2 regions of the Mesorhizobium sp. KR9-304 genome follow, and region 2 is predicted to be linked to the other one. Evidence: predicted binding sites of a transcription regulator. Region 2 holds the regulator's gene; the other holds the start of a gene.
What was found. The regulator LexA, encoded in region 2, represses DNA repair genes until DNA is damaged. The targets are predictions, from matches to a motif close to TGTTCNNNNTGTGTTCNG.
Positions count from the first base shown of each region.

Region 1 (3,413 bases), on a different contig from region 2:
CCCTTGACCGCCTACGAGCAGGAAACGCTGGCTCCATGGCTGCCCAACATACGTTTCGAAGAAGCGTTGGATCGATTGCTGGCCGCCGCTCCGGAGAACGGACTTACACATCTGGCGTTCGTGGCGAGGTCCGACCTCGCCAACATTCCTCAGTGGGAGGCTTACGTCGACAATGTCATCTCCCTGGCGCGCAGGGTCCGAGAAGGGCGACTGGTCTTCAAAACCGCCAGCGAGACGTGGGAATATATCGGAAAGTCGCGGTCTCAGCCGCCATTCGACGAATCGACCACTTCGTAGTCGTGCGTCACGGTCGCCGTCTTCGACAGCATCGCCGTCGCCGAGCAATATTTCTCGATCGACAGGTCGATCGCGCGCTTGACCTTGGCGTCGGCCAACCCGCGCCCCCTGACAATGAAATGCATGTGGATACGGGTGAAGACTTTCGGGTCGGTCTCGGCGCGGTCCGAGTCCAGTTCGACCACGCAACCCTCGACCGCCTCGCGGCCCTTTTCCAGTATGTGGACCACATCAATCGCCGAACAGCCTCCCGCGCCGATCAGCATGAGTTCCATCGGGCTTGGTCCGGGCTTGGGCCTGATCCCGTCCGGGCCGGATGCCGTGCCGAACACGATCTTGTGGCCGGAGCCCGTCTCGCCGACGAAGGTCCGGTCCTCAACCCATTTGATGCGCGCTTTCAAATGCCTGGCTTCCGGTCGTTGTCCTGGGTAGCTACCGTATCAATCAAGTCCGCGCCTCAGAACGGGATTTCGTCGTCGAGTTCGCGCGAAGCTCCGCCGCCGCTTCGGTTTGCGCCGCCGCTTCTGGTGCCTTCATTGGGCCCGGATTGACCGAAGTCCGAGCTGCGGCCGCCGCCGGAATAACCGACGCTGCCGCCTTCGCCGCCCTGCCCGCGCGCGTCGAGCATCTGCAGCTCGCCGCGGAACTTCTGCAGCACCACCTCGGTCGAGTAGCGATCCTGCCCGCTCTGGTCCTGCCATTTGCGCGTCTGCAGCGCGCCCTCGACATAAACCTTCGAGCCCTTCTTCAGATACTGCTCGGCGACCTTGGCGAGATTGTCGTTGAAAATGACGACCTGGTGCCACTCGGTCTTTTCCTTGCGCTCGCCCGAATTCTTGTCGCGCCAAGTCTCCGAGGTGGCGATGCGCAGATTGACGACGGGATCGCCAGACGGCATCCGTCGGATTTCGGGGTCGGCTCCCAGATTTCCCACCAGTATAACCTTGTTGACGCCTGCCATGACACTTCTCCGCGCTCAATCCTAAACCAGGTCGACCGAAACCCAGGTCGATATCGTGTTGCGGGCGCATCCTATAGGATCAGGCCCGCGACAGCCCCGTTGAAAGACCTTTCTCCTTCGGCTGTCCACATAATAGTTAGTTCTCGATTTGTTCTACATATTTCCACGCAAAACGCAAGCGCTGCCGAAGACCTCAATTCCGGAACGTCGCCACGTTTCCCTCGCACGACACCAGCCCGGCATGGCCGGCCATGTGTCAGGTCGACCAAGAAAACGGCCCTGTCTCTCGCTCGGAGAGAACAGGGCCTCGATCACGCGGGCCTTGCCCGCTTATGCCGGGATTCCATAACCGGCGTTTATTCGGATGCCACGCGGCGTTCAGCCGACGATCCGACTCGTAGTCTCTGATTGTGGGTTGATCAGCAGGCCGTTGCCCGAACGGATCAGGAGTTTACCTGCCTAGGCTCCAGGCTTTTAGTGGAGCCTCTGGGGACTGTCCGGTGGAGTCATTCCTTCCTCCTTCGTCAGTTTCCGATCGCCTCTACGGCGGCCTCTCCGCTGGTCTGCGGCGTCTCGCAAACCGCCCTTTGGCAGCGAACGATGTCGCGTGGACATCCGGCGCCATGAGACACCCTATAAATCTGGACCCCGGTGCCTGCCGCGTCAACCGCGAAAGGGCGCCTGCAAAGAAATGTGATCGCCGCCAGCTTCGTCCCCAGCGATTTGTCAGGAACCTGTTCGACCTTTGTTCTTTTCGCTTGCCCCCCGGGCGACCGGAAGAGTAGACCTCGAAAGTCTGGCAAAATCGGGTTCCCGTGCTGGCCCCAATACTGGCACTCGACGCGGCGACGAAAACACCTAAATAAGGGGCTGGCTGGTGATACCCTGCCATCCCGACATTTTTTTGAGACGAGGCGGCGGACCGGCCATGGCCGACCACAAATACCTTTCCATTCGCGGCGCGCGCGAGCACAACCTCAAGAACATCGATCTCGACCTGCCCAGGGATTCGCTGATCGTGATGACCGGCCTCTCCGGCTCCGGCAAGTCGTCGCTCGCCTTCGACACGATCTACGCCGAGGGCCAGCGCCGCTACGTCGAGAGCCTGTCGGCCTATGCGCGCCAGTTCCTGGAGATGATGCAGAAGCCGGACGTCGACCAGATCGATGGCCTGTCGCCGGCCATCTCGATCGAGCAGAAGACGACCTCGCGCAACCCGCGCTCGACCGTCGGCACGGTCACCGAGATCTACGACTACATGCGTTTGCTGTTTGCCCGCGCGGGCATCCCCTATTCGCCGGCGACCGGTCTGCCCATCGAGAGCCAGACGGTCTCGCAGATGGTCGACCGCGTGCTTGCGCTCGACGAGGGCACACGCCTCTTCATCCTTGCGCCCATCGTGCGCGGCCGCAAGGGCGAGTACCGCAAGGAACTCGCCGAGCTCCAGAAGAAGGGGTTCCAGCGCGTCAAGGTCGACGGCGCCTTCTACGAGATGTCAGATGTGCCGGCGCTCGACAAGAAGTACAAGCACGACATCGACGTGGTGGTCGACCGCATCGTCGTGCGCGCCGACCTCGCCACCCGGCTCGCGGATTCGCTGGAGACTGCGCTAAAACTCGCCGAGGGCATCGCGGTCGCGGAATTCGCCGACCGTCCGCTCGATGCCAGCCAGACCGGCGCCGATTCCGTCAACAAGAGCGCGAACGAAACCCACGAACGCATTCTTTTCTCTGAGAAATTCGCCTGCCCCGTTTCGGGCTTCACCATCCCCGAGATCGAGCCGCGCCTGTTTTCCTTCAACAATCCGTTCGGCGCCTGCCCGGCCTGCGACGGGCTGGGCAGCCAGCGCGCCATCGACGCCAGCCTCGTCGTGCCCGACGAAAACGTCTCGCTGCGCGACGGCGCGGTGGCGCCCTGGGCGAAGTCCTCCTCGCCCTATTACGCGCAGACGCTCGAAGCGCTCGGCAAGGTTTTCGGCTTCAAGCTCGGCGACCGCTTCAGCGAGCTGAGCAAGGAGGCGCAGAACGCCATCCTGCACGGCACCGGCGCGAAGGAGGTCACCTTCAGCTATGACGACGGGCTGCGCTCCTACAAGACGACCAAGACCTTCGAAGGCGTCATCCCCAACCTCGAACGCCGCTGGAAGGAGACCGAA
Region 1 is NZ_JBDZDN010000007.1:87,227-90,639, reverse strand. It holds gene ABLE71_RS24530 (hypothetical protein) at 1-297, shown strand, start outside; gene ABLE71_RS24525 (OsmC family protein) at 264-698, opposite strand; gene ABLE71_RS24520 (single-stranded DNA-binding protein) at 755-1,258, opposite strand; gene uvrA (excinuclease ABC subunit UvrA) at 2,187-3,413, shown strand, end outside.
Region 1: ABLE71_RS24520 (single-stranded DNA-binding protein) is a predicted target of LexA. The motif match lies at 1,397-1,414, and genes of this name have one in related genera.

Region 2 (3,413 bases):
GCTCAGGACCCAGCCGCCCTTCCCCGCCTCGGCAATGGACGGCTATGCGGTGCGCGCGGAGGACGTGGCGCAGGTTGCCGCAAGGCTGACCGTCATCGGCATGGCGGCGGCGGGAAAGCTGTTTCCCGGCAGGGTGAGCAAGGGCGAAGCGGTGCGCATCTTCACCGGCGCGCCGGTGCCCGAGGGCGCCGATACCATCGCCATCCAGGAGAATGTCAGAAAGCTCGGCGGCGACGCGATAGAGGTCTTCGAGACTGTCGCGGCCAACAGGCACATCCGCGCGGTCGGTCTCGACTTCGCGGAGGGGCAGAAGCTGCTGGAAACAGGCCGCGTGCTCGACGCGGCCGCCCTGTCGCTCGCGGCGGCGGCGAACCACCCTGCCGTGTCCGTGGTGAAAAAACCGCTGGTCGCGATCATCGCCACCGGCGACGAGCTGCTGGCGCCCGGCAGCAAGCCGGGACCGGACCAGATCATCGCGTCGAACGCCTACGGCGTGGCGGCGATCGCAAGCGAAGCCGGGGCGCGCGTGCTCGACCTCGGCATCGCGCCGGACAAGGTCGAGGCGATCTCGGCGCTGGTGAGACAAGCGATGGACGCCGGCGCCGACGTGATCGTGACGCTCGGCGGCGCCTCGGTCGGCGACCACGACCTCGTGCAGGAGGCGCTGACCGGCCTCGGCATGGAGCTCGACTTCTGGAAGATCGCCATGCGCCCCGGAAAACCGCTGATGTTCGGGCGGCTAGGAGATACCCGTTGCGTCGGATTGCCGGGTAACCCCGTGGCGAGCCTGGTCTGCTCGCATCTCTTCCTCAAGCCGCTGCTGGCAGAACTCGGCGGACGCACGCACGAGGACCGTATCGTCGAGGCCGTGCTCGGCGCGCCGATGCCCGCCAACGACACGCGCCAGGATTATGTGCGCGCCGCCGTCTCGCGAACAAAAAGCGGATACCTCGCCACACCCTTCGGGGTGCAGGATTCTTCGATGCTGAAGCTTCTCGCCGACGCTGGCGGGCTGGTCGTTCGAGCGCCCCACGCGCCGGCCGCCAAGGCGGGCGATGCCTGCCTCCTGCTGCTGTTACGCTGAACAAATCGTCAACGAATTCATTAAAATTTAAACAGTTGCGGAACACAACTGGAACAGATAGTGTTTGTTCTGGTTTTGTTTGACGTTCGATTCCTGTTTGATTCCGGGGGAAATTCCTATGCTGACACGCAAGCAACATGAACTTCTCCTCTTCATCCACGAGCGGTTGAAGGAGCAGGGCATTCCGCCTTCCTTCGACGAGATGAAGGATGCGCTCGACCTAGCGTCGAAGTCGGGCATCCATAGGCTGATCACCGCGCTCGAGGAGCGCGGCTTCATTCGCCGCCTGCCCAACCGGGCGCGCGCGCTGGAGGTGCTGCGGCTGCCCGATTCGATCGCGCCGGGCCTCAACGGGGCCAGGAAATTCTCGCCGAGCGTCATCCAGGGTGGCCATGGGCGAAATCATGAAGCGCCGCGTGCGCGCTCCGCCAGCAACGACGATGACGCGAGTGCCGCGGTCTCCGTCCCGGTTATGGGCCGTATCGCGGCGGGCGTGCCGATCGACGCGATCCAGCACAAGACCCATGCGATCATGGTGCCGCCGGAGATGCTTTCGTCGGGCGAGCATTACGCGCTGGAGGTGAAGGGCGACTCGATGATCGAGGCCGGCATCTTCGATGGCGATACGGTCATCATCAAGAACGCCTCGACGGCCAACCCCGGCGAGATCGTGGTGGCGCTGGTCGACGAGGAGGAAGCGACGCTGAAGCGTTTTCGCCGCAAGGGCGCGTCGATCGCGCTCGAGGCCGCCAATCCGGCCTACGAGACGCGCATCTTCGGACCCGACCGGGTCAAGGTGCAGGGCAAGCTGGTCGGGCTGATCCGTCGCTACTGAGCATCTTTCGGATCAGCGGATTCGGTCGGTGAAGCAGGATCCGGCCCCAGGGAGGGCGAATCCGGTGCGCCTTTGGTCGGCGTCGCTGGCTTGTCCGGTCGCCGATAGGGCGCGAGGCCCCGCGCCTCGCGTGAGAAACGGCGCTGCTCGTGCCAGGGCCGGAACGGCCGGCTGATTGCATATTCGATCGTGGCGGCGACGCGCGGTGCTTCGCCGATGGCCTCACCTGAAAACGTGATCGCGGCGCTGCTGTTGAGCGCGAGGTCGCGCTTGGTGACGACCAGAACATCCTTCCAGCGGCAGACGCCCTTCGCCGCCGCATCATCGATGACGATGACGCTCGCAGTGGCGCAGACGTCCATTGCTGCTTCGGCGTCGAGCGCATGAGCGACGATCGCTCCGGAGGGATGACGGGCCAGGCAAAGCGCATCGGCGCAGACGAAGCCGTCGGTGGTTGGCCGTTGCAATAGGCTGGCGCTTTCCGGGCAGTTGACGGGATCATCACACAAGGCGAAATCCTCCCTCACCGTCTCGGGCTTCGCCCGAGCCACCTCTCGCCCACTTTGTGGGGGCGAGGAACCCAGTTTCTGAGAAGTCGCGACGCCGGCTATTGGCGGCTCCTCTCCCCCGGGCAGGGGGAGAGGTGGCGAGGTCCGAAGGACCGAGACGGTGAGGGGGTGCTGCTGTTCAGCTGCCAATTTGCCATCAGCAGTTTCGCTCGGCTTGGCCGCCGCCACCCGCTCCTGTTTCCCTTCCGGCCGCACGACCTCGCTCGCACGCAAGGCGCGTTTCCAGTTGTCGATGGTGAATTCGTTGGGCCTCGAGCGATTGACGGCGATGCGTCCGTGGCCAAGGCCAAGCCCGACCAGGCGACCGTCCTCGGCGATGAAAAGATCAGGCCGAGGCTGGTCGAAAAGCAGCAGTAGACCCGCGAGCGCCACCGGCACTGCCGCGATGCGCAGCCAGGTCGAGCAGATCGTGGCAATTAATAGGGCGATCGTAAGGATAGCCACCGAGGCCGGTGGGACGAGGCCGACCATGTCGGTGGGCGAGCGCTCGGAAAACCAGCGCGCAATTGCGATCGTCGCGCCGAGGCCGAGCCCCATCACGTCGAAGAACGGACCGTCGAGCCCGAACGGCATGGCGAGCGCGCCGAGCACCGCGAAGGGCATCACCACCGCCGAGACGATCGGCATGGCCGCGAGGTTGGTGAAGAGGCCGAGCGAAGGCATCTGCTGGAAATGCCAGGCCGCGTAGATGGCGGTTGCCCCGCCCGCCACGATCGAGGTCACGGCAAGCCCGGCGGCCGCAAGCAAGAGGTAGCGGACGGCTCTGCGAGCCAGCGAGCGGTTGGCTTGTGCCTGGCCCGGATGGTCGGCGCGCCAGTCGGACCATGCGGCATAGGCGCCGACGAGTGCCGCTGTCGCCGCGAAGGACATCTGGAAACTCGGTCCGACGACCTCGTGCGGAGAGAGCAAGATGACCACGATCGCC
Region 2 is NZ_JBDZDN010000002.1:98,609-102,021, forward strand. It holds gene glp (gephyrin-like molybdotransferase Glp) at 1-1,084, shown strand, start outside; gene lexA (transcriptional repressor LexA) at 1,203-1,919, shown strand; gene ABLE71_RS12725 (ComEC/Rec2 family competence protein) at 1,913-3,413, opposite strand, start outside.